3 regions of the Streptomyces longhuiensis genome follow, and region 1 is predicted to be linked to each of the others. Evidence: riboswitches for the same ligand, from Rfam matches in the RefSeq annotation. Region 1 holds a riboswitch; each other region holds the start of a gene.

Region 1 (9,581 bases):
GACGCAGGAGCGTGGTCTTGCCCGAGCCGTTGGGTCCGACGAGGCCCGTGATGCCTCCGGGCGCCGGGTGCACGCTCACGCCGTCCAGGATGAGGTGTCCGCCGGTTTCGCGGCGGACGCGGTCGGCCCGCAGTCCCTCGGCGGTGGTTGTGCGCATCGGCGGAACGGTCATCGGCGCAGGCTCCGGGTGCGGTACAGGACGAGGACGAAGGCCGGTACGCCGATCAGCGAGGTCACCACGCCGACCGGCAGCTCCTGCGGGTCGAGGACGGTGCGGGCGAGCGTGTCCACCCACACGAGGAAGACCGCGCCCGCCAGCGCCGTCACCGGCAGCAGCCGGGCGTGCCCCGGACCCGCAAGGGCCCGCGCCGCGTGCGGCAGCACCAGGCCGACGAAGCCGATCGCGCCGGCCGAGCTGACCAGTGCCGCCGTGAGCAGGGCGGTCGTGCACAGCAGGACCAGGCGGGTGCGGGCCACGTTCACGCCGAGCGACGCGGCGGCGTCCTGCCCGAACGCGAAGGCGTCGAGCGTACGGGCGTGCGCGACGCAGATCACGAGCGCCGCCACGAGCAGCGCCAGGCACATCCGGACGTCGGTCCAGCCCGCCCCGCCGAGCGAGCCGAGCAGCCAGAACAGAACGCCGCGCGTCGTCTCGGCATCCGCCGCGGTCAGTACGACGACGGAGGTGAGCGCGGAGAACAGCTGCATGGCGGCCACCCCGGACAGCACCACACGGTCGGTGGAGCCGCCGAGAGCCTGGCTGAGCACCAGTACCAGCGCGAAGGAGACGACCGCGCCGAGGAAGGCGCCACCCGAGACCGACAGGGCGCCGCCGCCGACGCCGAGTACGACGACCAGGACCGCGCCGGTCGAGGCGCCGGAGGAGACGCCGAGGACGAAGGGGTCGGCGAGCGGGTTGCGCAGCAGCGACTGCATCACGGCGCCGCACACCGCGAGCCCCGCGCCGCACACGGCGGCCAGCAGGGTGCGCGGCAGCCGCAGGTTCCACACGATGCCGTCGCGGATGGGTGTCAACTCCGGTTTGCCCAGGCCGAGGTGGGCGGCAACGGCCGACCAGACATCGGTCATCCCGATGTCGGCCGGGCCGATGGTGATGGCCAGGGCCACGGACACGATGAGCACCGCGAAACCGGTCGGCCAGGCGAGCACGCCGCGCACCGCATGAAGCCGCTTCCCGGTGACGGGTGGCGGCGCAGCCTCAGGAGGGACCTCAGAGGGCGCCTCGGGCGGCGGGGGCGACGCTTCCACGCTCCTCATCCGGCGAGTCCGAACGCCCGTAGTTTCGCGGCGACTTGCTCCACGCCCTCCACCGTACGGATGGTCGGGTTCATGGCCTGCCCGCTGAGCAGCACGTACCGCTTCTTCTTCACGGCGGTCATGTTCTTGGTCACGGCGTCGGACTCGAGGAACTCGATCTTCTTGGCGGCGGATTCGGCGGTCTGCGAGCGCCGCGTGAGATCGCCGATGACGAGGACGTCCGGGTCCCGGTCGGCGACCGTCTCCCAGTTGATCTGGGGCCATTCGTCGCGGGTGTCGTCGAAGACGTTCTTCGCCCCCACCTCACGGGTGATGACGCCGGGCGCTCCGCAACAGCCTGCCATGTAGGGGGAGTCGGAGTTGGCGAACCAGTACAGGAGGGTCGTCCGGGAGGCGTCGATGCCGATGGTCGCCTTCTTCACGCGGGCCTTGAGCGCGGAGACGAGCCGCTCGCCCCGTTCGCGTACATCGAAGACGGCGGCGAGGTCGCGGACTTCGCCGTAGACGGTCTCCATGCCGAGGGTCTTGGTGCGGGCACCGTCGCCGCCGCCGCTGTTGTTCTTGCCGACACAGTCGGAGGGCGAGAGGTACGCCGGTACGCCCAGCTTCGCGAACTGGTCGCGTGGCGCCACTCCGCCCTTGCTCAGCGTGGCGCCGAACGAGGCGGCGACGAAGTCGGGTTCGGCGTCCAGGACCTTCTCGAAGGACGGATAGCGGTCGGCGAGCCGCTCGACCTTCGCGTTCTCCTTCTCAAGTCCCTTCATCACCGGGTCCGTCCAGGTCCCCGTGCCGGCCATGCGGTCGCCGAGGCCGAGGGCGAGCATGATCTCGGTCGAGCCCTGGTCGAGAGAGACGGCACGCTCGGGCGCCGCTTTCACCTCGACCCGCGTACCGCAGTTGTCGAGTACGACGGGATGGCCGGCGGTGCTCTCCTGGGCCGCGGACGTGCGGGCGGATCCGCCGCTGCCGCAGGCGGCCAGGGCGAGCATCCCGGCGAGACACAGCGCGGTACGGGGTATGAGGCGAACGGAGCCACGGCGTGTGGCGGGGTGCGCGAAGGGCACAGGGACTTCCTCGATGTCGAGGGCTCATGCGCGGAGCCCGGTCGCACGGTCTCCCCCGCCGCCCCGACCGGAGCCCGCGAAGGCTGCCAGCAGGTCTTCGGACTCGGGATCACGCGGACAGGACGCCTTCCCGGACCGCGTGCTGTCCAGTGGCCGATGCCCCGCCCGTCCCCCTCACCGCTGCGCGTCAGCTCCGGATTCGCACCGGATTCCCTGACACATACCTGTCCACGTTCCCGCAATGCGGGGCAGACGGGCATGAGTTCGACTGGCCTTGGAAAGCTACCACGGCACCCGAATTCAGACGGCGGCCCCTTCTCGCCCGGTGTCCGCGGTGCGGGGCGGGCTCGCGCCGGACCGTCCCGCGTGCGTAGGGTGACCGGTGCAGCTGGTTCGCCCCGCCCGCCAGGCGGGAGCGTCGTAAGAGGGAACCCGGTGGGAATCCGGGACTGCCCCGCAGCGGTGAGCTGGAACGACCGCCGTCACACGCACTGGCCCGATGGATCGGGCTGGGAAGCGACGGCCAGTAGGTGTCCGCCCGACATCGGGTGGACGTGCCCGCGAGTCCGAAGACCTGCCCGTTGCCCGCGCGTGAACCATTCGTGCGCGGATATCCCGGTGACCTCGAGGGCGGGTCGGCGTACACACCGAACGGGCGCGCGTGCCCTGCCGTACGCGACCGCACCGTCCGGTCCGTGTCACCCTTCGCGCTCTCGTCCCGTCTCCGGGATCTCAGGGATTCATCTCGCGAAGGAGATCTCCGTGACCACCAAGTCCGCAGCCGCGGCAGCACGGGCCACCGTGTACGGCTACCCGCGCCAGGGCCCTGCCCGCGAACTCAAGAAGGCGATCGAGGGCTACTGGAAGGGCCGCGTCGGCGCCGACGCCCTTCGCGCCACCGCCGCCGGCCTGCGCCGCGCGAACTGGCACGAACTGGCCGACGCGGGCATCGACGAAGTCCCCACCGGTGACTTCTCGTTCTACGACCACGTCCTGGACGCCACCGTCATGGTCGGCGCGATCTCCGAGCGGCACCGCTTCGCCGTGGAGGCCGACGCGCTGGACGGCTACTTCGCCATGGCGCGCGGCACGCAGGACGTGGCGCCGCTGGAGATGACGAAGTGGTTCGACACCAACTACCACTATCTGGTGCCGGAGTTGGGCCCAGGGACGGTGTTCACGGCCGACTCCACCAAGCAGGTCGGCGAGCTCAAGGAAGCGCTCGCCCTGGGCTTTTCGGCCCGGCCCGTGCTCGTCGGCCCGGTCACCTATCTGCTGCTGGCCAAGCCCGCGCCCGGGGTGGCCGCCGACTTCGAGCCGCTGACCCTGCTCGACCGGCTGCTGCCGGTCTACGCCGAAGTCCTCGCCGACCTGCGCGAGGCGGGCGCGGAGTGGGTGCAGCTGGACGAACCCGCCCTCGTCCAGGACCGCACGCCGGCCGAACTGAACGCCGCCAGGCGCGCCTACCGCGACCTCGGCGCCCTCACCGACCGGCCCAAGATGCTGATGGCCTCGTACTTCGACCGGCTCGGCGACGCCTTGCCCGTCCTGGCCGGGGCGCCGGTCGAGGGACTCGCCCTCGACTTCACCGAGAGGGCCGCCGCCAACCTGGACGCCCTTGCCGCCGTCGGCGGACTGCCCGGCAAGCGCCTGGTCGCGGGGGTCGTCAACGGCCGCAACATCTGGGTCGACGACCTGGAGAAGTCGCTGGCCACGCTCGGCACCCTGCTCGGCCTGGCCGACCGCGTCGACGTGGCGGCCTCCTGCTCGCTGCTGCACGTGCCCGTCGACACGGCTCTCGAACGCGACATCGAGCCGCAGATCCTGCGCTGGCTCGCCTTCGCCCGCCAGAAAACCGCCGAGATCGCCACCCTCGCACGCGGTCTGACGCAGGGCACCGACACGATCTCGGCCCAACTCGCCGCCAACCGCGCCGACCTGGCCTCCCGGGCCACTTCCGCCCTCACCCGCGACCCGGCCGTCCGCGCCCGCACCGCGTCGGTCACGGCGGCGGACGCCCGCCGCGCGCAGCCGTACGCGGAACGGGCGGCGGCCCAGCGGGGCAGCCTCGGCCTCCCGATCCTGCCGACGACGACCATCGGGTCGTTCCCGCAGACGGCGGAGCTGCGCGCCGCACGGGCGGGCCTGCGGGCCGGACGGATCGACGCCGCCGCCTACGAGGAGCGCGTCAGGGCCGAGATCCAGGAGGTGATCGCCTTCCAGGAGAAGGCCGGCATCGACGTCCTGGTGCACGGTGAACCCGAGCGCAACGACATGGTGCAGTACTTCGCCGAGCAGCTCACCGGCTATCTGGCCACACGGCACGGCTGGGTGCAGTCCTACGGCACCCGTTGTGTCCGTCCGCCGATCCTCGCCGGTGACATCTCGCGCCCCGAGCCGATGACGGTGCGCTGGACGACGTACGCCCAGTCGCTCACGGGCCGCCCGGTCAAGGGCATGCTCACCGGCCCCGTCACCATGCTCGCGTGGTCCTTCGTGCGCGACGACCAGCCGCTCGCCGACACCGCGCGCCAGGTCGCGCTCGCCCTGCGGGACGAGGTGAACGACCTCGAGGCTGCCGGGACTTCGGTGATCCAGGTGGACGAGCCCGCCCTGCGCGAGACCCTCCCGCTGCGCGCCGCCGACCACGCCGCCTATCTCACATGGGCGACGGAGGCGTTCCGGCTCACGACGAGCGGTGTCCGGCCGGACACCCAGGTCCACACCCACATGTGCTACGCCGAGTTCGGGGACATCGTGCAGGCCATCGACGAGCTCGACGCCGACGTGATCAGCCTGGAGGCGGCCCGGTCGCACATGCAGGTCGCCCGCGAACTGGCCGCCCACGGCTACCCGCGCGAGGCCGGACCCGGCGTGTACGACATCCACTCGCCGCGCGTGCCCGGTGCCGGCGAGGCGGCGGCCCTGCTGCGCAAGGGACTTGAGGCGATCCCCGCCGAGCGGCTGTGGGTCAACCCCGACTGCGGGCTGAAGACCCGTGGCTGGCCCGAGACCCGCGCCTCCCTGGAGAACCTGGTCGCGGCGGCCCGTACGGTCCGCGGGGAACTCTCCGCGTCCTGACCCAGGGGTGAGACTGTCCGGGCGGGGGGCATCGTGACTCGCCCGGACAGCCACGCGCGGAGGGACTTCCCTCAGCCACGGTACGTCTCCAGCAGCCTCAGCCACACCTCGCTCACCGTCGGATAGGACGGGACCACGTGCCACAGGCGGTCGATCGGGACCTCGCCCGCGACGGCGACCGTCGCCGAGTGGACGAGTTCGCCGACGCCCGGACCGACGAAGGTGACGCCGAGCAGGATCTCGCGGTCGAGGTCCACGATCATGCGGGCGCGGCCGCGGTAGCCGTCGCCGTACAGGCCGGCGCCCGCCACCGAGGCGATGTCGTAGTCGACGGCGCGGACGCGGTGGCCCGCCGCCTCGGCCTCCGCGAGGGTCAGTCCCGCCGAGCCCGCCTCGGGGTCGGTGAAGACGACCTGCGGGACGGCGGAGTGGTCGGCGGTCGCCGCGTGGGCGCCCCAGCGGTCCGTCTCCAGGAGCGGGACGCCCTGGGCTCGGGCGGCGATCGCCGCGCCCGCGATACGTGCCTGGTACTTGCCCTGGTGGGTGAGGAGCGCGCGATGGTTCACGTCCCCGACCGCGTACAGCCAGGTGCTGCCCTCGACGCGGAGGCTGTCGTCGACGGGGAGCCACGAGCCGGGTTCGAGGCCGACGCTCTCCAGGCCGATGTCGTCCGTGCGGGGCGCGCGGCCCGTGGCGAAGAGGATCTCGTCGGACTCCAGGGTCGAGCCGTCGTCCAGGGTGGTGACCACGGTGCCGCCCTCCCGGGTGACCCCCTTGACGGAGACGCCGGTCCGCACGTCCGCGCCCGCCTCGACGAGGGCCTGCATGACCAGCTCACCGGCGAAGGGCTCCATCCGGGGCAGCAGCCCCGATCCCCGTACGAGCATGGTGACCTGCGAGCCGAGGGCCTGCCAGGCCGTGGCCATCTCCGCGGCGACGACTCCGCCGCCCACGACGACGAGGCGGCCCGGCACCTTCTGCGCGCTGGTGGCCTCGCGGCTCGTCCACGGCTCGACGTCGGCCAGACCGGGGAGGTCGGGGAGCGCGGCGCGCGTCCCCGTGCAGACCGCGACGGCGTGGCGGGCCGTGAGGACGTGCTCGGTGCCGTCGGGCCCGGTGACGGTGACCCGGCGGGGGCCCGCGAGGCGGCCCTGCCCTCGGTAGAGGTCGGCGCCGATGGCCTCCAGCCAGCTCACCTGGCCGTCGTCCTTCCAATGTGAGGTGTACTCATCACGGCGAGCGAGGACGGCGGGCGCGTCCAGAGGGCCCTGCACGGCCTCGCGCAGGCCCGGCAGGCGCCTCGCGTCGGCCCGGGCGATGACCGGGCGCAGCAGGGCCTTGCTGGGCATGCACGCCCAGTAGGAGCACTCGCCCCCGACCAGTTCGCTCTCCACCACCGCGGTACTGAGGCCCGCCGCGCGTGCCCGGTCCGCGACGTTCTCCCCGACCGGCCCGGCGCCCAGGACCACCACGTCGTATGTGTTCTCATCCGTCATGGGCCCCAGTGTGGTCGCAGGTGTGCGCCGGGGCCACACGGGTACGCGCGCGGAATACGTCCGTTACCGGGACCGTTGTGAACAGCGGCTTCAGCACCGCAACCAGGAAGCAGGAAGAGGGCACATCATGAGCAGCACCACCGTGGAGCTCACCAAGGAGAACTTCGACCAGACGGTCACGGACAACGGGTTCGTGCTGATCGATTTCTGGGCGTCGTGGTGCGGGCCGTGCAAGCAGTTCGCGCCCGTCTACGAGAAGGCCGCGGAAGCCAACCCGGACCTGCTCTTCGGGAAGATCGACACGGAGGCCCAGCCGGAGCTCGCGTCGGCGTTCGGTATCCAGTCGATCCCGACGCTGATGATCGTCCGTGACCAGGTCGCCGTGTTCGCCCAGCCCGGGGCGCTCCCGCAGGAGGCCCTGGACGACGTGATCGGCCAGGCCAGGAAGCTGGACATGGACGAGGTGCGCAAGTCGATCGCCGAGCAGCAGGCCAAGGCCGGCGAGGACGGCGCGGGCGGCGAGCAGGCCTGACGCCACCCCCCATACCGACGGCCGCCGGGCCCGTACTCTCCGTACGGGCCCGGCGGCCGTTTCACGCTCGCGTGCGGGGGCTCGGAACGAGTCGTGTGCGCAGGGCCGGAACGGGGCGCGTGCGCGGGGTCAGAACGGGTAGCCCGCCACGTCGCCGCGCACCGTCGTCCACCGGGTCTCGGTGAATGCCTCGATGTTCGCCTCGCCGCCGAAGCGGGCGCCCGTGCCGGACGCCGCGACCCCGCCGAACGGGGCGACCGCCTCGTCGTTCACCGTCTGGTCGTTGATGTGGACGATGCCGGTGGGGATGCGCTCGGCGAGGTCGAGGCCGCGCGCCGGGTCGCGGGTGACGATGCCGAGGGAGAGGCCGTACGGGCTCGCGGCGGCCAGCGCGGCCGCCTCGTCGGTGTCGGTGAAGGACCGCACGGGTGCGACGGGGCCGAAGACCTCCTCGGCGTACGCGGGGGTGCTGTCGTCGACGCCCGCGAGGACCGTCGGCCGGTAGAAGAGGTCGCGGTGCGTGCCGCCCGCGGCCAGCTTGGCCCCCGCGGCGGTGCTGGCCTCCACCAGGCCGTGGATCTTGGCGAGTTGGGCCGCGTCGATGACGGGGCCGAGGTGGACCTGGTCGCGGTGCGGGTCACCGACGGCGAGGGACTCGGCCTTCGCGGCGAGCCGTTCGACGTACTCCTCGTAGAGCGAGGCGTGGACGAGGTGGCGGCCGGTCGTCATACAGATCTGGCCCTGGTGGAAGAAGGAGCCCCAGGCCGCGGTGGAGATGACGGCGTCGAGGTCCGCGTCCGCCAGGACGATCAGGGCGGAGTTGCCGCCGAGTTCCAGGTGCGCCCGCTTGAGGTGGCGCCCCGCGGCCTCGCCGACGGCCCGGCCCGCGCCGGTGGAACCGGTGAAGGAGATGACGGGAATGTCCGGGTCGGCGACGAGCGCCTGGCCGGCGTCCGCCCCGCCGGGCAGCACGTGGAGGACGTCCTCCGGCAGGCCCGCGGCGGCGAGGACGGCCGCCAGGGCGAGCCCGCCGCAGACCGCCGTGCGCGGGTCCGGCTTGAGGACGACGGCGTTGCCGAGCGCGAGGGCCGGGGCGACGGAGCGGATGGAGAGGATGAGCGGGGCGTTGAACGGGGCGATGACGCCGACGACACCGGCCGGGACGCGGCGCGTGTAGGAAAGGCGGGGCGCCTCGCTGGGCAGGACCTGGCCGGTGGGCCGGGAGGCCAGGGCGGCGGCCTCGTAGCACTCCTGGGCGGCGACGTGCAGCTCGAAGTCGGCCTTGCCCGGGATGGATCCCGACTCGCGCACGAGCCAGGCGCGCAGTTCGTCGGCGTGCTCGGTGAACAGGTCGCCCGCGCGGCGCAGGACGGCGGCGCGCGCGAAGTGGGGCTGCCGGGCCCAGTCGCCCTGGGCCGCGGCGCCGGCCCTCGCCGCGGCGCGGACGTCGTCCGGGGAGGCGAGCGTGACGGTGGCGAGGCGCTCACCCGTGGCGGGCTCCGTGACCGCGTGCTCATCGCCCGACAGCGGGCGGGCCTGCCAGGTCTTCGGGTCGAGCAGGGACATGCCGGATCTCCGATCGGTCACTGATCTCCGGGGCGGCGCGCGGGGCGATGCGCCGACCCATGTTGTTGAGCATGCAACATCCTAGTCGCGTGGGCCGCTCGCGACCCCGGCCGTCAGGTCGACTCCCGGGCCACAACGCGGGCGCGGAGCATGTCGTGCGACTCGGTCACGGCGCCCTGGTCACGTACCAGGCGGTCGACGAGCGCGGCGAGCTCCTGCCCGGACGGCAGCTCGATACGGACCGTGCTCAGCCGGGGCCGCAGCAGCCGCCCGAGCATCAGGTCGTCGGCCCCGATGACCGCGGTCTCCTCCGGGATGCCGACCCCCGCGTCCTGGAGCGCCCGCATCAGGAGCATCGCGTACTCGTCGTTGTACGCGAACACGGCGTCGAGCCCCAACTCACGTATGTTCGGCACCAGTTGCCCGGCCGACTCCTCGTCGTACGGGAGAGGCAGCTCGAAGACCTCGGCGCCGGTGCCGAGGACCGCGTCCCGTACGCCGTCGAGGCGAGGGCGCGCGAAGTGGTCGAGGCCCGGCTCCGTCGGCAGCACGACGCCGATGCGG
Region 2 (9,581 bases), 6.6 Mb from region 1:
AGCAGCTGCGGCGGAAGGAGGACCACGACACCGGTGCCGCCGCGGGAGGACGGCCGGAAGTTCACGCTCATCCGGTACTTGGCGGCGAGGCGGCCCACCACGGCGAGGCCGAGCCGGGTGCCCTGGAGCGAGGCCAGGTCCGTCTCCCGGCCCGACACCGCGGCCTCGGCCCGGCGCATGGCCGCGTCGGCCATCTTCAGGCCGCTGTCCTCGATCGTCACGACGATCCCGGCGCTGCGTTCCTCGACGTAGACGTGGACCTCGTCGATGGGCGGCGAGAAGTTCGCGGCGTTGTCCATGAGTTCGGCCAGGAGGTGCATGACGCCCTCGGCGGCGAAGCCGGCGATCGCGGCGTTCGTGGCGCAGTGGAGCCTGACCCGCTGGTAGGCGGCGATCCGGCCGACCGCGCCGCGCAGGATGCTCTCCATGACGATCGGCTTGTTCCACGCGCGGCTGGCGCGGCCGCCCATGAGGAGGGCCAGCCGGTCGGTGAGCAGGCCGAGTTGGGACGTGTTGTGGTCGAGTCGGAGCAGATCGCCGAAGACCTCCTCGCCGTGCCGGTCCTGCATCTCGCGCAGATCGGCGAGCATGCTGACCGACTTGGCCTGCACCCGGCTGAGGGCCTTGGCGCTGGCGGCCTGGGCGGCCGCGGCCCGCCGCTCGCTGGTGGCGAGTTCCCGTACGAAGGACTCCGTCAGGGTGCGCAGGTGCGCGTCGTCGGGGTGGTCGAGGCCCGAGAGGACCGCGTCGGCGGTGGAGCCCTCGCGCAGCGCCGCGACGGCGGCCGGCAGGGTCGCGGTGGCCAGCTCGTCCAGATCGTGGTCGATGCGGGCGATGCGGCGGGCCGTGTCCTGAGCGGTGGCCACCGCGGACGCCTCGCGGCGTACGGCGTCGTCCAGTTCGGCGGTGAACGCCTCGAGTGCCTGGCGCAGTTGGTGGTCCGCGGGTGGCGCGGTGGCGGCGAGTGCCTCCTCGGCGCCCGCGCCGTCCCGCAGCCGCTTCGACACGGAGGGGAGGGTGACGTTCACGAGATGGGCGGCCTCGGCCCCGCGCTGCGTCAACTGCTGCTGGAGCGCGAGCGATTCGCCCTGCGCGGCGTCCACGGCACCACGGGCGCGCTGCTGGAGCAGGGCCGCCGTGATGAGGGAGGCGGCCACGCAGAGCCAGCTGACGAGGAGCGCGACGAGCACCCAGGTGCGGGCGGCCTGCGGAGCCGCGGCGGTCACCGCGCCGACGGCCGCTCCGGCCACCACGAGGACGGCGAGGGGGACGGCGAGCGTGGGGCGCCGCGACGTGGGTGTTCGGCGCGGCCTCGGGCGGGCAGGCACTGGCATTCCGCGGTCCCATCGGTGCTTGCGTGCGGGAAGGTCGTGGCCGATCGGCTCGAATCGGCCGCACGGCCGGTCCCACCAACGGGATGGTGATCTTCCGGCACGTATGTGGCGCTCATGCTAGCCACCGCGCGCGGTGAGAGAACCGGGACAATGAACGCAGAGCGCCCGGCGGCGAAGTTCGTCGTGAAGTCGTCAGCCTGTCCGGGGACCGTGGTAGCGAACTTCGCCGTCAGGGGTGTGGCAAATGGGGACAGGTGTACGGGTGTTGGGTGCGGCCGGGCGTGAGTGGGCTCGGGACGGGGCGCGTTCACCGGTGCGGTGGCCGGTGAACGGCGGCCCTGAGCGGCTCTCGCGTTACTGTCGAGGGGCTGTTTTCAGCCAACCCCGGCCGGATGGCCGATGCCGCGTCATGGATGTGGAGCCTCGGAGGGTCCGGTTCGGCCGGCCACAATGGCGGCGATTGTCGGCAAAGCGCGGTTGGTCAGGGGCGGAACGGATGTACGGCGCACTTGCCTCGTGTGTGACCGTCGGCGGACGGACAGGTCAGTCCTCCTGCGGGGCGCGCGTCCTGCGCCACAGCACGTAGGCGGCCCCGCCCGCGAGCGCCGCGCCGAAGCCGATCCGGCCCAGGTCCACGCCGCCGTCCGCGGTGCTGCCGACTCCGGCGCGCGCGCCGCGATAGCCGCCGTCGCGTGTCACGTTCATCGGGGTGCTCCACTGCCTGCCGTCGGGACACACTCCCTGCACGGACACCTGCGAGCTGGTCCCGACCTCTCCGGCGAGGCGTGCCGTCCCCCGGTACTGGGTGCGCCCGTCCCGCCCGCTCCCGCCGCCGTACACGGGGAGTGAGACGGAGCCGGCGGCGAAGGCCTGGGACCGGGCGGTGATGGAGCCGCCCCGCCCGCCGCCGGCGCAGGAGACCGTGATGTCGACGGAGGACGAGGCCGCCACCGTCGAGGGGGAGAGGAAGGCCTCCGCGAAGGACTCGCCGTCAGACGAGCCCCGGTCGCGGCCCCCGTCCGACGAGCCCCGGTCGCGGCCCCCGTCCGACGAGCCCCGGTCGCGGGGCCCGTCGTCCGAGTCGTTGCGGCTCAAGGGGGCGGTCCGGCCCACCGAGTCGGTCCGGCTCACCGCGTCGGGTGCGGTCACCGCGGCGGGCGCGGCGACGGGGTGCTGTGCTGCTGCGGTCCCGGGCGCGAGCGCGGTGAGGCAGGCGGTCGTCGTGATGACGGTGGCTATCGGGCAGAACATGAGGCGTCTCCGGTCCCTGTGCCGCAGCGGCAGGGGGAGCTGCGGTCCTGGTCAGGACGCTAGTGAGCCCGGGCGGGCTGCGCCCGCAGGGTTAGGCCGATCGGACGTCGCCCGCGTCGGCGGCCGGCTCGCGATATCCGGCCGCGGTGGCCGCCACGAGCAGGGTGCCGACGAGGAGCGGCCAGCCGAGGCCGTGGTGCAGCACGAGCAGCGCGCCGAGCGTGGCGCCCGCGACCATCGCCACCACGGAGACCATCCGCCGCCCCGTCCGCACACCGGTGCCGCCCGCGAGCGAGGACTCCGAGGCGAGCCCGGTCAGCGTCATCGTGAGGACCGTCGTGGTCATGTCCGGGACCGCGAGCTTGCGGACCGTCGCGTTGCGCAGCCCCATCGCCCCCGCGAGGACGGCGATGAGGGCGTACGTCGCCTCGCCCGGCCACGCGAACGCGACGGCCGTCGCCACGGCGAGCAGGACCGCCTCGGTGACGAACACCGACCGCACCCAGATCTCCCGCGCCCGCTCGGCGAACACTCCGGTCAGCCGTCCGGCGCACACGGCCCCCGCGAGGAACGCGCCGAGACAGGTGAGCGATCCGAGGGCGGAGAACCCGGGAGCGCCCGCCGCGGCGAAGCCCATGACGACGACGTTGCCGGTCATGTTCGCAGCGAAGACGCGGCCGAGGCCCAGATAGCTGACGGCGTCGACGATTCCGCTCACGACCGTGAGGACCGTGAGGGCCGCGGGGAGGGTCGACCGGCGCGGCACGGACGCGGGCGCCGCTGGTGGATCGCTGGCTTCACTCACCCGCACGACCTTACGGAGTCCCGGTCCCGGCGGCCCGCCGGATCAGGTCCGCACGGCCCACCGTTCCTCGACCTTCGCAAGCCGCCAGTACCCGATGGCCGCCGCCCAGACGACGACGAACAGGCCCACGATGATGAACCCGACGTTGTCCAGGTCGAGCCCCGCTATCCAGCCGGTCACCGAGTCCCGCAGGTCGAGCTTGTCGTGCAGGACGCCCACGAGCTCGATGGTGCCGATCAGGAACGCGACGGCGATCGAGAGGCCGGTGATGGCCAGGTTGTAGAACACCTTGCGCACGGGGTTCGAGAACGCCCACTGGTACGCGAAGTTCATGAACGTCCCGTCCAGGGTGTCGAACAGGCTCATTCCCGCGGCGAACAGGAGCGGCAGACACAGGATCGCGTACCAGGGCAGTCCGGCCGCCGCGCCGCTGCCCGCCATCACCATCAGCGTGACCTCGGTCGCCGTGTCGAAGCCGAGGCCGAAGAGGAAACCGAGCGGGTACATCTGGCCCGGCCGGGTGATGGACTTGGTGAACCGGCCGAGGATCCGGTTCATGAATCCCCGTGAATCCAGGTGCTGTTCGAGCTCCGCCTCGTCGTACGAGCCCGCGCGCATCGCCCGGAACACCCGCAGGATCCCCACCAGGGCCACGAGGTTGAGCGCCGCGATGAGATAGAGGAAGGACCCGGAGATGGTGGTGCCCATGACGCCGAGCGTCTGATGGGTGGCGGAACCCTCGTTCATGATCCGCCCGGCGAGCTGGGTGCCCCCGGCGATCAGCGCGGCGAGCACGACCACCACGCTGGAGTGGCCGAGCGCGAACCAGAAGCCCACCGACACCGGGCGCTTGCCGTCGGCCATCAGCTTGCGGGTCGTGTTGTCGATCGCGGCGATGTGGTCCGCGTCGAACGCGTGCCGCATCCCGAGGGTGTACGCGGTGACGCCGAGGCCGATGCCGAAGGCCTTCGACCCCACCTCGTAGTGCTCCGGTACGACGAGCAGGAACAGCACGCCGAACGCGACGACATGGAGCGCGGCTATCACCGCCAGGAGCCCGGCGGTGCGGACGGTGTCCTCGCGCCGCCAGTGGAAGGCGTCGCGTCCGGTCTCCGGGGGCTTTACGGGCAGGGCCATGCGGTCACGCTCCAACACCTCGTGGAATCACTTCGTGAGATGCCGTGGCCGGTCTCCTGGCTGACGGGTGTCCGCGTCCGCCCCTGCCTTCCCAGCTGCGCGCGGCAGCCAGTGGCGTGGTGGGGCGAGGCGTCCCGAGTCGTCTCGTCGCCGAGGGACCCGGGGCCCGATCACAGTGGCGAGGGCCGCTTCGGTCTGGGTCCTTTGAGGGACCGTCACCGAATTCCCGAGCGCCACGGCCCGCCCACACTAGAGGCCGGTCGGCGGCGCCTGCAAGGCTGCACACCTGCGTAGGTGTGCGCGGGTATTCAAGATCACATCGGCGGCTGCGAGGATGGGGTCATGCATCTCGTCCCTGCCGAGCGCGCCGACCGCCGCACGATCGACGGCCACCGGGTCTGCGAGGCCATCGCCGCGATCGGTGAGCCAGGACATGTCCGCGCCTGGGCCGACCGCTTCTCCCTGCTCGCCGATCCCCGGCGCCTCGCGCTGCTGCTCGCGCTGTACCGGGCGGGGCCGCTCGCCGTGTCGGATCTCGCCGTGGCCACGGGCATGAACGACCCGGCGGTCTCGCAGGCGCTGCGGCTGCTGCGCGCGGCCGGCGTGGTCGTGGGGGAGAAGGAGGGCAGGATCGTGCGCTATCGCGTCGTCGACGCGGCGACCGCGGATCTGCTCGAGCACTGCGCGACGGACGGCGCGCACTGACACGTGCGCGCCGTCCTGGTCGGTTTCAGTCCCGTAGGGCGGCGGCCCGCCGGCGCGCGGCGGCGATCTCCGCGTACGTGAGGTCGCGGCCCTCCCAGTGCGAGCCCTCGACCGACTTGCCGGGCTCCAGGTCCTTGTAGACCTCGAAGAAGTGCGTGATCTCCAGACGGTCGAACTCGGGGATGTCCTCGATGTCCCGCAAGGACGCATGGCGCGGATCGTGCGCGGGCACGCACAGGACCTTCTCGTCCATGCCCTTCTCGTCCCGCATCACGAACATGCCGATCGCCCGGCATTCGACGGTGCAGCCGGGAAACGTCGGATCGCCCACGAGGACGAGCGCGTCGAGCGGATCGCCGTCGCGTCCGAGGGTGTCGACGATGTATCCGTAGTCCGCCGGGTACTGGGTGGAGGTGAACAGCATCCGGTCGAGCCTTATGCGGCCGACGGAATGGTCCATCTCGTACTTGTTGCGGGAGCCTTGGGGGATCTCCACGGTGACGTCGAACGCGTGGACCGCGTCGGTGCCGTGGGCTGCGTCGGTGTGTCGGACCTCGTTGTCCAAGCCGGCCTCCTCGTCCACCTCGAGTGTGCTCCCGGGAGTGCGGGCGCGTCAGCCGATCGGGAACTCCAATTCGGGCCTGTCCCACATCACGGCGGGCGGCGCGGCGGCCGCGGTGCCGGTGCGGACGGCTCCCGTGCTGCGGTAGAAGCCCTCGGCGGGCGGGTGCGAGACCACGCGGACCGAGGCGAGTCCGGCGGCGCGCGCCTCGTCCTTCATATGGGTGACGAGCAGCCGCCCGATGCCGAGCCCCTGCGCCGCGTCGGCGACGAACATCAGGTCGAGCTCCGGCGGCACGAGTGTGAGCGCGTAGAACCCGAGCACCAGGTCGTCGGCGTCGACCGCGACGAAGACACGATGAGCCTCGATGTAGTCGGGGCCCACCCGGTAGCCGGCCACCATCGACGCGTACGGGGCCTCGTAGGCGCGGGACGTACGGACGAGCCGGGTCAGCCGCTTGGCGTCGCGGGCGGTCGCCCTGCGCACCCGGACCGCCCCGCCGTCCCCCGCGCCTCTCGGGACTGTAATGCTCGAAGTCATAGTGAGAGTATTACGCATCCTGTCGCGCCGATCGACCGGGGACCTGGTACCGCGGCCGTCTCACGCGGTGGGCACGGTGGACTGCACCTGCCGCAGGAACGTCGCGTTGTCCGGCGTCTGCCGGATCCGCTCGACGAGCGTCTCGAGCCCGGTGTGCCCGTCCCGCGACTGAAGAGCGCGCCGCAGCCCGCGTACGACCGCCAACTCGGCCTCCGGCAGCAGGAGTTCCTCGCGGCGCGTGCCGGACTGGGCGAGGTCGACCGCGGGGTGGATCCGGCGCTCGGCAAGGGTGCGGTCGAGGCGGATCTCCATGTTGCCCGTGCTCTTGAGCTCCTCGAAGAAGTAGTCGTCGGCGCGGGAGCCGGTGTCGACGAGCGCGGTGGCGAGGATGGTGAGCGAGCCGCCCTCCTCGGCGAGCCTCGCCGCTCCGAAGAACCGCTTGGGCCCGATCAGCGCGGAGGCGTCGACACCGCCGCTGAGCGTACGTCCGCCGGACGAGGCCGTGTTGTTGTGGGCGCGGCACAGGCGCGTCAGGGAGTCGAGGAGGATGACGACGTCCCGGCCGTCCTCGACGAGCCGCTTGGCACGCTCGACGGCCAGTTCGGCCAGCGCGATGTGCGCCTTCGCGGGCTGGTCGAAGGTCGAGGCGAGGACCTCGCCGCGCACCGAGCGCCGCATGTCGGTGACCTCCTCCGGCCGTTCGTCGAGGAGCACCACCATCAGATGGGCCTCGGGGTGGTTCGTGGCGACGGACGCGGCGAGCTGCTGGAGCAGCACCGTCTTGCCGGTCTTCGGCGGCGCCACGATCAGCCCGCGCTGCCCTTTGCCGATGGGGGTGAACAGGTCGACGACGCGGGGTGTCACGCCGCCCTTCGCGGTTTCGAGACGCAGCCGCTGCCGCGGGTGCAGGGGAGTGAGGTCGCCGAACCGGGGCCGCCCGCGCAGTTCCTGGACGGGGCGCCCGTTGACGCGCTCGACCTCGGCGAGGACGCGCGGCCTGCCGCAGGTCCCCTGGATCAAGTCGCCCTTGCGCAGGCCGAGTCGGCGGATCAGGGCGGCCGGGACCTGGACGTCGTGCGACGTCGGCAGGAGGTCGGCGAGGCGCAGGAACCCGGGCCCGCTGCCCGGGATGTCGAGGACGCCCGAGGCCTGGACCGCGATCTCCTCCTTCGGCTGCGTCGTGAACGCCTTTGTGGTGGTGGGGGGTTCGAGTGTGGTGGTCATCGGAATCGGTCCTTTCGCGGACGTTCGTACGAGAGCATGAGTGAGGGGGATCCGGCGGGAGCGGGGCGGTGACTGCACGCCCCGCGAGGCGGGCGGGCGAAGAGGCCCGTGAAAGCCCTGAGAAGCCTGTGGCCGGGGAGAAGCGATGCGGGGTACGGCGCGTCGGCGCCGCCTGGCGCATCGCTGACATCGATTCGACGAATCCCGCTGTCGCGGCGATTCGGAGAGGGGGACGGGCACCGGCGCCGAAGAGGCGGCTAGCACATGTGCCATTCGCACTGTAACACCATGGGGGCGCCGTCCCGCAAGGGCTCACGTCACGGGCCGCCGTTCTCGGCCGCCCCGTGACCCTTGCTCGACCCCTTGAGCACAGCCCCCGTGACACTGGGCGTGGCGGCCTATGCTGAGCCCCGATGTTCGCACCCGAAGGCCCCACAGTCCGGGAGCTCGCCGTCCAGGCGCTGTCCTCCGTCGAGCACGGCTACGACCTGCTCGCCCCCAAGTTCGACCGCACGCCGTTCCGCACGCCCCGGTCGGTCCTCGGACCCGTGACCCGTGCCCTGCGCGTCATGGGTCCCTTCGAGCGGGGACTGGACCTGTGCTGCGGGACCGGCGCGGGGTTCGGCGTCCTGGCGCAGGTGTGCCGCGAGCGGCCCGTCGGCGTCGACATCAGCGCGGGCATGCTCACCGCGGGCCGCGCGGCCCACGGGAGCGGCGCTGACCTGGTGCGCGGCGACGCCCTCGCCCTGCCCTTCGGCCCCGCCTTCGACCTCGTCGTCAGCTTCGGGGCGTTCGGCCACTTCCTGCCGAGGCAGCGGCCCGCCCTGTTCGCCCAGGTCCACTCCGTGCTGCGGCCGGGCGGACGCTTCGCGTTCCCGGTGCCGGCTCCCGCGCGGCCCGGCTCCCGCGGCTACTGGTCGATGCTGGCCTTCGACGGCGCGATGCGGGTCCGCAACGCGCTGTGGCGGCCGCCCTTCGTCATGTACTACCGCGGCTTCCGCCTCGGCGACGTACGGAACGAGCTGGTCAGGGCCGGTTTCGACGTGGAGCTCCGGGCGCTGCCCGAACTCGGCGAGCGCTCCGACGGCAGCCCCAGGTGCCGCCTCCTGGTGGCCACGAAGGCCGGCCCGCCGCGCTAGACGTCGGTCTCGGGCGCCCCGCCCGCCTGCCGTACGTCCTCGTGGAGATGCACGATCAGCCAGCGGCCGACCGCGGGGTCCTTGCGCAGGACCGCCGTGTTCCGCAGCAGCTCGGGACGGAGCGGGGTGCCGTCCGGGCCGGGCGTGTACGCGACGCGCAGCCAGTAACGCAGGACCGCCGTGTCACCGAAGACGTCGACCACCGGGTCGTACGGGCGAAGCCCGCTCCCCACGGGCCCGTCCCCGGACTCGGGCCGCTCGTCCCGCACCCGGTCCAGGTCCGGCTTGCCGAGCAGCAGCGGCTCGGCGGCCGGGTCCCAGATCGTCGCCTCCGGGTCGAGCCGGGCGTCGATCTGGGCGCGGTCCCCAGTGGCGTACGCCTCGTACATGCCGGTCACGACGGACCAGACGGCGGCCACGTCGCCGGGCGCCGCGCCCGGCCTGGCCAGTGCGGGGCGGGCGGACACGGCGGACTCGGGCATGAGGGCTGCTCCTGGTCGGACGGGGGAGGCGCGCCGGGGCGGCGCCGATGCCAGGCCACCGTAACGGGTCGTCGGTGACGGGTGATCCGTCGGGCCGGAGCGAGGCCCGGGCAGGCGGGACAGCGACGCGGCGCGGCTACGGGTGTGGCCGGTTCGCGGCCTGTGCCGTGGGCCGGCGGTGCGATGAGGGCGTGGTGTCCTGCGGGAACGTGAGCTGGCCGCTCATCCACCGCATGGCCGGAGCGATCTCCCGCTGCCATGTCGTGAAGTGGTGGCTGCCGCGCGGCAGGATGATCTGGGCCGACGTCATGGGCGGCTTCACCGCGTGCAGGAACCTCATCGTGTCGCCGTAGTCCTTCTCGCCCGACCTGCTGCTGGCGGCCAGGACGGACACGCGCGGTA
Region 3 (9,581 bases), 5.6 Mb from region 1:
CGGCCTTCACCAGCGTCCAGATCTGGGCGCGCACGGCCGGGGCCTTGGTCGGGTCCAGGTCGGAGACGAGCGCGTACTCGTCGAGAAGCTGCTCCAGCTTCGCCAGGTCGCCGTACGTGTCCGCGCGCGCCATCGGCGGGACGAGGTGGTCGACGACCGTGGCGTGCCCGCGGCGCTTGGCCTGGGTGCCCTCGCCCGGGTCGTTCACGATGAACGGGTAGATCAGCGGCAGCTCGCCGAGGACCGCGTCGGGCGCACAACTCCCGCTCAGACCGAGGCCCTTGCCGGGCAGCCACTCCATCGTGCCGTGCTTGCCCATGTGGATGACGGCGTCCGCGCCGAAACTGTTCTCCAGCCAGCGGTACGCGGCCATGTAGTGGTGCGACGGAGGCATGTCCGGGTCGTGGTAGATCGCGATGGGGTTCTCGCCGAAACCGCGCGGCGGCTGGATCATCACGACGACGTTGCCGAACTGGAGCGACGCGAGCACGATGTCGTCGCCGTCGACGTAGAGGGAGCCCGGCGGCTCGCCCCACGCCTCCAGCATCCCCTCGCGCAGCTCGGGCGCCAGCTTGTCGAACCAGGCGCGGTAGTCGGCGAGCGGCACCCGCGCGGGCGCCGAGGCCAGCTGGTCCTCGGTGAGCCACTCGACGTCGTGGCCGCCCGCCTCGATGAGCCGGTGGATCAGCTCGTCCCCGTTGTCCGGGTAGCCGTCGACGCCGTAACCGGCCTCGCGCAGCGCGTCCAGGACGCGGACGGCGGAGGCGGGCGTGTCGAGGCCCACCGCGTTGCCGACCCGCGAGTGCTTGGTCGGGTAGGCGGTGAAGACGACGGCGAGCTTCTTCTCACCGTTCGGCTTGTGGCCGAGACGGGCGTGGCGCACGGCGATCCCGGCGACGCGCGCGGCCCGCTCGGGGTCGGCCGCGTACACGGGGACGCCGTCGGGGCCCTCCTCCTTGAAGGAGAACGGCACGGTCACGATCCGGCCGTCGAACTCGGGGATCGCGACCTGCATCGCCGCGTCCATCGGCGACAGGGCGGCGTCCGACGCCTCCCAGGCCGCCTTCGAGGACGTGAGGCAAAGACCCTGCAGGACGGGGATGTCGAGGTCGGCGAGCGCGCCGATGTCCCAGGCCTCCTCGTCACCGCCCGCGGACGCCTGCGAGGCGTGCGTGCCGCCCGCCGCGAGCACCGTCGCGACCAGGGTGTCGGCCTCGCCGAGAAGCTCGTACAGGCCGGGGTCGGCGCCGCGCAGCGAACCGCAGTACACCGGAAGGGAGTTGACGCCGCGTGCCTCGATCGCGTCGCACAGCGTGTCCACGAACGCCGTGTTCCCGGACAGCTCGTGGGCGCGGTAGAAGAGCACGCCGACCGTCGGGCGGCCCTCGACGCGCGCACGGCGGCCGTGCACCCCGAACTCGGGCATCTTCTGCGGCTCGGCGCTGTGCCGCTCCTGCGTGCTCCCGGCCCGGCCGTGCCCGTTGACGAGCACGTCCTGGACGAGGAAGCGGGCCAGCTCGACGAGGTTGCCCGGGCCGCCCTCGACGAGATAGCGCAGCGCCTCGGCCACGGCGCCCGCGTGCACGGTCGACTCGGCCATCAGTTCCGCGTCCGGGACGCTCTCGCCGCCGAGCAGGACCGTCGGCACGCCGGACGCCTTCAGCGCCGCGAGCCCGTCCTCCCAGGCGCGCTTGCCGCCGAGGAGCCGTACGACGGCGATGTCCACGCCGTCGAGCAGCTCCGGCAGTTCGCTCTGCACGTCGACGCGGGTCGGGTTCCCGATCCGGTAGGGGGCGCCGGAGGCCCGGGCCGCCAGCAGATCGGTGTCTGCGGTCGACAACAACAACACTGTGCTCATGCGGGCGCTCCCGGTGGAATGAAAGGCAGTCCTGACGGAGCGCCGGACTCGATGAGCCGCCACAGCGCGTCCGTGTCCGCGTGTTCTTCGATCAGATCGCCGAGCCGGTCGAGCTGCTCCTCGCGCAGCGCGCCGAACGACGTGTCGGGCGCCGGTACGAAACGACGGCCCGCGCCGGCCGCGACCTCGCGCAGGAACGCCCGGCGGAAGCCGTCCGCCTCCAGCGAGCCGTGCCAGTGCGTGCCCCAGACGGAGCCGACGCGGCACCCGTCCAGGAACGCCTCGCCGCCCGTGACCTCGGCGACCCCGTGATGGATCTCGTAGCCCTCGACGCGCTCGCCGAGCGCCTCGCCGACGGGCCGGGCGAGGGTCTTCTCGCGCTCGAACCGCACCCGCACGGGCAGCAGTCCGAGCCCGTCCACTGCGCCCGCGCGCGACTCGACGTCGTCCTCGATGCGCTCGCCGAGCACCTGGAAACCGCCGCAGATCCCGAGGACCGGGCGCCCCTCGGCGGCCCGGCGCGCGAGGGCGTCGGCGAGGCCGCGCTCGCGCAGCCACTGAAGTGCCTTGACGGTGCCGCGCGTTCCCGGCACGACGACCAGGTCCGCGTCGACGAGCTCCTCGGCCCGGTCGACGAACCGCACGACGACGCCCGGCTCCGCGGCCAGCGCGTCCACGTCGGTGAAGTTCGACATCAGCGGCACGGCGCACACGGCGACGCGCAGCACGTCCTCGCCGACGGGGGCCGTCGTCCGTGACTCGCGCACGGAGCCGCGCAGCGACACGCGCAGCCCGTCCTCCTCGTCGATGCCGAGGCCGTGCTGGAAGGGGAGCACTCCGTACGTGGCGCGCCCGGTCAGGTCCTTGAGCATGTCGAGGCCGGGCTCGAGGAGGGAGACGTCCCCGCGGAACTTGTTCACCAGATAGCCGGCCAGCAGCTCCTGGTCCTCGGGCGCGAGCAGCGCCGTCGTGCCGAAGAAGGACGCGAAGACGCCGCCGCGGTCGATGTCGCCGACCACGAGCACGGGCAGCCGCGCGGCCCGCGCGATCCCCATGTTGACGATGTCGGTGCGGCGCAGGTTGATCTCGGCGGGAGAGCCCGCCCCTTCACAGATCACGGCGTCATAGCTGCCCCGGAGTTCCTCCAGGCATCCCACGACGGTGTCGAGGAGTGCTGCCTGGCGCCCCCCGTGCAGCGCCTTCCCGGGGGACACCGCACCTGACAGCGGCTTCGCCGCGGCACCGGCCTCCCCGAAGAACCCGCGGGCGCTCAACTCGCCCACCGGCTTGCCCATGAGCACCACCTGGCTGCTCCGGTCACCGCCCGGCTTCAGCAGTACGGGGTTCATCAGGGCGCTCGGCTCGACGCGGGCGGCCTGCGCCTGCATGGCCTGGGCACGGCCGATCTCGGCGCCCTCGCGTGTCACGAAGGAGTTGAGGGACATGTTCTGCCCCTTGAACGGCGCGACCTTCACCCCCTGCCGCACCAGCCACCGGCAGATGCCCGCGGTGACGACGCTCTTCCCGGCATCGGACGTGGTTCCTGCCACCAGCAGTCCGCCACCACTCACGACTTCCCCCTCCGCAACAGTGCCCGCCCGGCGACACACACGCCGAGGGCCAGCCAGCTCACGCGCCGCGAGAGCCGCGCCGCCCGCTCTACGTCGGCGGTCTCCACGGACCGGCCCGACGCGTTCAGTACGGGCCGGTGCTCGACCCGCCCGCCGTACGACAACGTGCCCCCGAGCCGCACCCCGAGCGCCCCCGCGAACGAGGCCTCGACGACACCGGCGTTGGGGCTCGGGTGCAGCCGCGCGTCCTCGCGCCACGCGGTGAGCGCGCCGCGGGGACGGCCGCCCGCGACCGCGGCGAGCACGCCGGTCAGCCGCGCCCCCGGCCAGCCCGCCACGTCGTCGAGGCGCGCGGAGGCCCAGCCGTAGCGGCGGTACCTGGCCGACTTGTGCCCGACCATGGCGTCCAGCGTGTTCACGGCGCGGAAGGCGACGAGCCCGGGGACCCCGGCGACGGCGCCCCACACGAGCGCGCCCACGACGGCGTCGGAGGTGTTCTCGGCGACGGACTCGACGACGGCCCGCGCGATCCCGTCCGCGTCCAGTGCGTGCGGGTCACGCCCGCACAGATGCGGCAGCCGCTCGCGCGCCGCGTCCACGTCACCGGCGGCCAGCGCGCCCCCGATGGCGCGCGCCTCGCGCCCCAGCGACGTACCGCCGACGACGGCCCAGGTGGCGGCGGCGGTCAGGGCGATGGAGGCGGCGGGGGAGCGGCGCACGGCGCGCGCGGCGAGGCCACCGGCGACGGCGGCGCCCCCGGCGCACATGGCGGTGTGCAGCGCGCCCCACCCGCGGTGGTCACTCCACAGCACTCGCTCGACGGCGCCCGCTGCCCGTCCGAACGCGGCGACCGGATGCCCGCGGCGCGGATCGCCGAACAGGAGGTCACCGAGGAGTCCGGCGGCGCTGCCGTACGCGAAGACGCGCTCGGCTCGCACGGTCAGCCCGCCGCTACGGCGAACGGAACCCTTGTACTCGTTCTCGGCGGGAGCACCCGCAACTGGCAGCCGCGCATGGCGATATGTCCTCACTCAGGGTGTCCACGCCCTGGTTGGAAGAGACCGGCGGCGAGAGTTCCTGGCTCGCGGGGATCACTCCCCGGTGACAGTGGCGGGACCGCGCCGGATTCGCACCGGCTTCCTCTCCTGCTGCCGTAGATGGCCCCGGAAGTCCACCACGCTCCGCGAACGCCCGTCAACTTGCCGTTGACCTGCGAAGGGAGAGTGTGCTGAGGCACACACGAAGCGGGGTGCGGGACGCCTTCGCGTCCCGCACCCCGCAGTCCTGCCGGTTACCTCCGGTCAGGCGACGATCAGGAAGATCCCGTATCCGACGGCCGCCGCGCACAGGGCGAAGCAGGCGTACGCGCCGGAGACGGCCAGCGCCGCCGAGTTGCCCCGGGCCGCCGCCGAGTCCCGCTTGGTGAGGCCGACGATGCCGAGGGTGAACAGGCCCACGAGGGCCACCGTGATCACGAGGCTGACTCCGAACACGGAGCCGAGTGCTGCCCAGTCGATGTGCATAGCGCTGCTGCTTCCTTAGACCGTGGCCGGTCGCGCGGGCTCCGCCGAGGGCGGGGCGGGCGAGGCGGGGATGGTGGTCTTCACGTCGGTGTCCAGGTCGCCGACCGTGCCGGTGGGCGGCGGGGTGACGGCCGCGATCGCGGTGGTCACGACGCCGGCGGGCTCGTCCGTGACGTCGTCGTCCGTGACGTTCGTGTGGTCGACCGAGTTGCGCCGGGACAGCGCCCAGATGGTGCCCGCGCCGGCGATCAGGAGCAGCGCGGTGACGGCGACGCCCCACGAGCCCTGCTTGGTGAGGAACTCGGCGCCCGCACCGACCAGACCGGCGGCCGGCAGGGTCAGGCCCCAGGCGATGAACATGCGGGTCGCGGTCGACCAGCGGACGACGCCGCCCTTGCGGCCGAGGCCCGAGCCCATCACGGCGCCGGAGCAGACCTGCGTCGTGGAGAGCGAGAAGCCGATGTGCGAGGAGGCGAGGATCGCGGTCGCGGCGCTGGTCTGGGCGGCGAAGCCCTGCTGCGGCGCGAGGTCCGTGAGGCCCTTGCCCATGGTGCGGATGATGCGCCAGCCGCCGAGGTAGGTGCCGAGCGCGATGGCCGTACCGGCCGAGACGATGACCCACATCGGGGGGTTCGCGCCGGGGTTCAGGACGCCGCCCGTGATCAGGGCGAGCGTGATGATGCCCATCGTCTTCTGCGCGTCGTTCGTGCCGTGCGCCAGCGAGACCAGGCCCGCGGAGGCGATCTGCCCGGCGCGGTAGCCCTTGGCGGTCGCCTTCTGGTCGGTCTTGCTGCCTATCCGGTACGTGAGCCGGGTGGCCAGCATCGCGGCGATGCCCGCCACGAGCGGCGCGGCGACGGCCGGAAGGAGGATCTTGGTGACGACGGTGCCGCCGTTGATCGACGACCAGCCCATCGACATCACGGCGGCGCCGATGAGGCCGCCGAAGAGAGCGTGGGAGGAGCTGGAGGGGAGCCCCACCAGCCAGGTCAGGAGATTCCACAGGATGGCGCCCACCAGCGCCGCGAAGATGACCTCGGTCTTGAGTCCGTCCTCGTTGATGATGCCGCCGGAGATCGTCTTGGCGACCTCCACGGAGAGGAAGGCGCCGACGAGGTTGAGCACGGCGGACATGGCCACCGCCGTCTTGGGCTTGAGAGCGCCGGTCGAGATGGTGGTGGCCATCGCGTTGGCTGTGTCGTGGAAACCGTTCGTGAAATCGAACACGAGAGCGGTGACGATCACGATCCCGAGGAGAAGCGTGATGTGTTCCATTTACCCAGGCTTCTGTTGGACGTCAGTGGCTCGGCGACCGTAGGCAATCTGAGTGAACGGAAGATGAACTGAGGCGGGCGGTGCGGTGACCCGAAGTGGAGTGCCGCCACTCCGTTGGGAACGGGGCGGCGGCACGGGGTCGTCCGTGAAGCGGAACGGTGGCCGAATCAAGCGGAAGTAGGCCCTCCGCTAGCCGTGGGCGAACCTCCGCAGCTGAGCCTGCGAACCGTTGAAGAGATTCTGGTCACCCGGCAGTCCGCCGCCGTTGTCGTACTGCCAGAACGTCCAGTACGACCAGCCCGAGGGCAGCGCCCCGGCGGACTCGTCGTAGCGCGCGAGCCAGAGCGCGTGGTTGCCCGCGAAGGCGGTGCTGTTGCCCGTGCAGCTCTTCCACCAGCGGTAATTGGTGTAGATCACCGGCCGGCGGCCCGCCCTGCTGCGCACCTCGTCACTGAACGACCTGATCCAGGAGATCATCTTCGCCTTGCTCAGGCCGTAGCACTTCTTCGAGCTGTAGGGGTTGTACTCGATGTCGAGCGCCGGCGGCAGCGTCCAGCCGTCCGCCCGCCACGCGCCCCCGTTGCGTACGAAGTACGAGGCCTGCGTCCGGCCGGACGACTTGTTCGGGAGTGCGAAGTGGTACGCGCCGCGGATGATGCCCGCGCTTCGCGCTCCGCCGTACTGCTGGTCGAAGTAGGGGTTGCGGTAGGTGGTGGACTCGGTCGCCTTGACGTAGACGAACCGCGCGCCCTTGCTCTTGGCCTTCTGCCAGTTGACGTTCTTCTGGTGCGACGAGACGTCGTGTCCCTTGGTGCCGCCCGCCGCGGACGCCGGGGCCTGCGCGAGAGCGGTCCCCCCGAATGTCAGGGCGGCCAGTGATGTCGCGGTCGCGATGTGCGTACGGCGACGGAACGGTTTGTGACCACGAGCCATATATCCCCCCGAAATGGCGACGTGCATGACAAATCAAACCGGAGGTTACCGGAAGATCCCTCCATGCCCGTCGATCTCCAGCCAATCGTTTCCAGGCGGGCATTCATGCCCATTCGTGCGCTTCCGGACTCCTGGGCTGCGCACGGAAGTGCCCCGGCCCCACGACCCGCGCGGGCCCGCCGCGCGGCTGGCAGGATGCGGGCATGGCGGAGGAACCGGGCGGTGCGGGGCAGGGCGCGGACGGGCTCGCGCAGGCGTGGAGCGCGCTCGTGGCGACGGCCCGGCGCACCGTCACCGACGGCCTCGTCGTCGGGACCTCGGGAAACGTCTCGGCGCGGATCGGCGACACCGTCCTCGTCACACCCAGCGGGGTCCCCTACGACGAGCTCACCCCGGGCGACCTCGTCGCCGTCGGCCTCGACGGCCGGCAGAGCGCCGGAACCCTGACCCCGACCAGCGAACTCCCGATGCATCTGGCGGTCTACCGCGCCACGCCGGCCCGCGCCGTCGTCCACACCCACGCGGTCCACGCCACCGCCGTCTCCACCCTCGTGTCCGAACTACCGCTCATCCACTACATGGCCGCGGCCCTCGGTGGACCCGTCCGGGTTGCCCCGTATGCGACGTACGGCACCGAGCGGTTGGCCGAGAACGTCCTCGACGCTCTCGAAGGGCGGACAGGCTGCCTGCTCCAGAACCACGGCACCCTCACCTACGGCGACACCCTCGCCGCCGCCTACGACCGCACGGCCCAGCTCGAATGGCTGTGCCGCGTCTGGCTCACCGCGAGCGCCCACCCGCACCACACCCCGACGCTCCTCACCCGCGACCAGGTGCGCGAGGTGGAGGAGAAACTGCGCGGGTACGGGCAGCGGGGCTGACCGCCACCGGGCGCCCGGCGGCCGCGCCCCACTGGCCGGTCGGAGCCCGGGCACCGACACTGGGACGGTGCGCACCGCCAGAGCGACGGCCGCTGCCGTCACCGCAGTCATCGGTGCCGGCGCGGCCGCGGTCGCGGTCGGCCGGTTGGCCAGCGATGCCGCCCTCAAGGCGCCCGCGGGCCGACCGCTCCCCACCGAGCCACGCCTGACCGTCCACGCCACCGCCGCGGGGCAGGTCACCCTCACCCGCGACCTGGCCTCCCTGCGCCGGGGCACCTACGGCCTGAGCGGCGCCGGATTCCACGCCGTGGTCGGGCCCGTCCTCGAGTCCGCCCCGCACGCCGCGGACGCCGTCGTGCGCCGCCTTGAGCGCGTCACCCACGGCTCCCTCGAACCCGGCGCCAAGGCCTGGCTCACGCCCCAGGTCCACATCGGCGATCCCAAGGCGGCGCTCGGCCTCGACCACGCCGACATCGACATCCCCGGCGAACTGGGCGCCCTCCCCGCCTGGTTCGTCCCCGGCTCCCGCGACACCTGGGTCATCACCGTCCACGGCCTGGGCACCACACGCGAGCACCCCATGGTCCTCATGGACTTCCTGCACCGCCACCGCTTCCCCGTGCTCGACCTCGCCTACCGCGGTGACCTCGGCGCCCCCCGCTCCCCGGACGGCCTCGGCCACCTCGGCGAGACGGAGTGGCGCGACCTGGACGCCGCGATCCGCTACGCCGTGCGCTACGGCGCGCAGCGCGTCATCGTGCACGGCTGGTCGGCCGGCGCCGCCATGGCACTGCACGCGGCGGCCCATTCCGCTTTGCGGGACCGCATCTCCGGACTCGTCCTCGACTCACCCGTCCTCGCGTGGGACGTGACGCTGCGTGCCCTCGCCGGAGCCCGCGGCATCCCCGGCCCTCTGCTGCCGCTGGCGGTCCGCGCCGCCCAGGGCCGCACCGGGCTGCACGGCGACCGCCTCGACACCGCCGCCCACCCCGACGCGCTCAAGGTCCCCACGCTCGTGATCCACGGCCCCGACGACGAGATCGCCCCCTGGGCCCTGTCCCGCGAACTGGCCGCCCGGCGCCCCGACTTCGTCAACCTCCACACCGTCGCCGACGCTCCGCACGGAGCCATGTGGAACGCGGACCCGAAGAAGTACGAGGAGACGCTCCGCCGCTTCCTCACCCCTCTCATGTAGCTCCGCCCCAGCTCCGTCGGACCCACGGGAAGCGCCCGCCGGCCGCACGGGACAGATGCGCAGGAAGGCCCGCGTAGACCCCCGGCGTGCGCCGGTCCGCGGACCCTCACGCGACGCCCGCAAAGAGCCCCGGAACCATTCCGTTTGGGTTTTCGGACCGTCAACCGGAAGACTGCCCCCGTGACGTCCCGTATCCCGCGCGACTCCAGGCTCCGACTCGTCCGCCCGCGCACTCTCTCCGCCGCCCCCGTGCGGGCCGACGGAGTGGTGACCCAGGCTCGCCCGCCCCGCCCGGCGCCCCGCCCGCCGGAGGGCACCCCACCACCGGCGGAACTCGCCCGTATG

The links. A riboswitch is a leader RNA that binds a small molecule or an ion and turns the genes downstream of it on or off. The one in region 1 is predicted to bind cobalamin.
Region 2: another riboswitch for cobalamin. It lies ahead of nicT (Nickel transporter NicT); the one in region 1 lies ahead of LGI35_RS38010 (ABC transporter substrate-binding protein).
Region 3: another riboswitch for cobalamin. It lies ahead of LGI35_RS12870 (cobalamin biosynthesis protein); the one in region 1 lies ahead of LGI35_RS38010 (ABC transporter substrate-binding protein).

The regions. Positions count from the first base shown of each region.
Region 1 covers NZ_CP085173.1:8,334,435-8,344,015, reverse strand. Annotated here, with positions in the region: gene LGI35_RS38020 (ABC transporter ATP-binding protein) at 1-157, opposite strand, end outside; gene LGI35_RS38015 (FecCD family ABC transporter permease) at 169-1,278, opposite strand; gene LGI35_RS38010 (ABC transporter substrate-binding protein) at 1,275-2,342, opposite strand; cobalamin riboswitch at 2,414-2,611, opposite strand; cobalamin riboswitch at 2,715-2,938, shown strand; gene metE (5-methyltetrahydropteroyltriglutamate--homocysteine S-methyltransferase) at 3,105-5,423, shown strand; gene LGI35_RS38000 (dihydrolipoyl dehydrogenase family protein) at 5,495-6,919, opposite strand; gene trxA (thioredoxin) at 7,047-7,451, shown strand; gene LGI35_RS37990 (aldehyde dehydrogenase family protein) at 7,581-9,017, opposite strand; gene LGI35_RS37985 (LacI family DNA-binding transcriptional regulator) at 9,131-9,581, opposite strand, start outside.
Region 2 covers NZ_CP085173.1:1,716,055-1,725,635, reverse strand. Annotated here, with positions in the region: gene LGI35_RS08205 (sensor histidine kinase) at 1-1,334, opposite strand, end outside; gene LGI35_RS08200 (hypothetical protein) at 1,878-2,585, opposite strand; gene LGI35_RS08195 (YoaK family protein) at 2,677-3,390, opposite strand; gene nicT (Nickel transporter NicT) at 3,433-4,527, opposite strand; cobalamin riboswitch at 4,557-4,780, opposite strand; gene LGI35_RS08185 (ArsR/SmtB family transcription factor) at 4,870-5,232, shown strand; gene LGI35_RS08180 (inorganic diphosphatase) at 5,258-5,797, opposite strand; gene LGI35_RS08175 (GNAT family N-acetyltransferase) at 5,846-6,334, opposite strand; gene rho (transcription termination factor Rho) at 6,395-7,558, opposite strand; gene LGI35_RS08165 (class I SAM-dependent methyltransferase) at 7,972-8,697, shown strand; gene LGI35_RS08160 (YybH family protein) at 8,694-9,179, opposite strand; gene LGI35_RS08155 (alpha/beta hydrolase) at 9,316-9,581, opposite strand, start outside.
Region 3 covers NZ_CP085173.1:2,738,830-2,748,410, reverse strand. Annotated here, with positions in the region: gene cobN (cobaltochelatase subunit CobN) at 1-1,858, opposite strand, end outside; gene LGI35_RS12875 (cobyric acid synthase) at 1,855-3,429, opposite strand; gene LGI35_RS12870 (cobalamin biosynthesis protein) at 3,426-4,367, opposite strand; cobalamin riboswitch at 4,479-4,620, opposite strand; gene LGI35_RS12865 (hypothetical protein) at 4,731-4,952, opposite strand; gene LGI35_RS12860 (inorganic phosphate transporter) at 4,968-6,227, opposite strand; gene LGI35_RS12855 (lysozyme) at 6,417-7,160, opposite strand; gene LGI35_RS12850 (class II aldolase/adducin family protein) at 7,364-8,041, shown strand; gene LGI35_RS12845 (alpha/beta hydrolase) at 8,109-9,236, shown strand; gene LGI35_RS12840 (hypothetical protein) at 9,417-9,581, shown strand, end outside.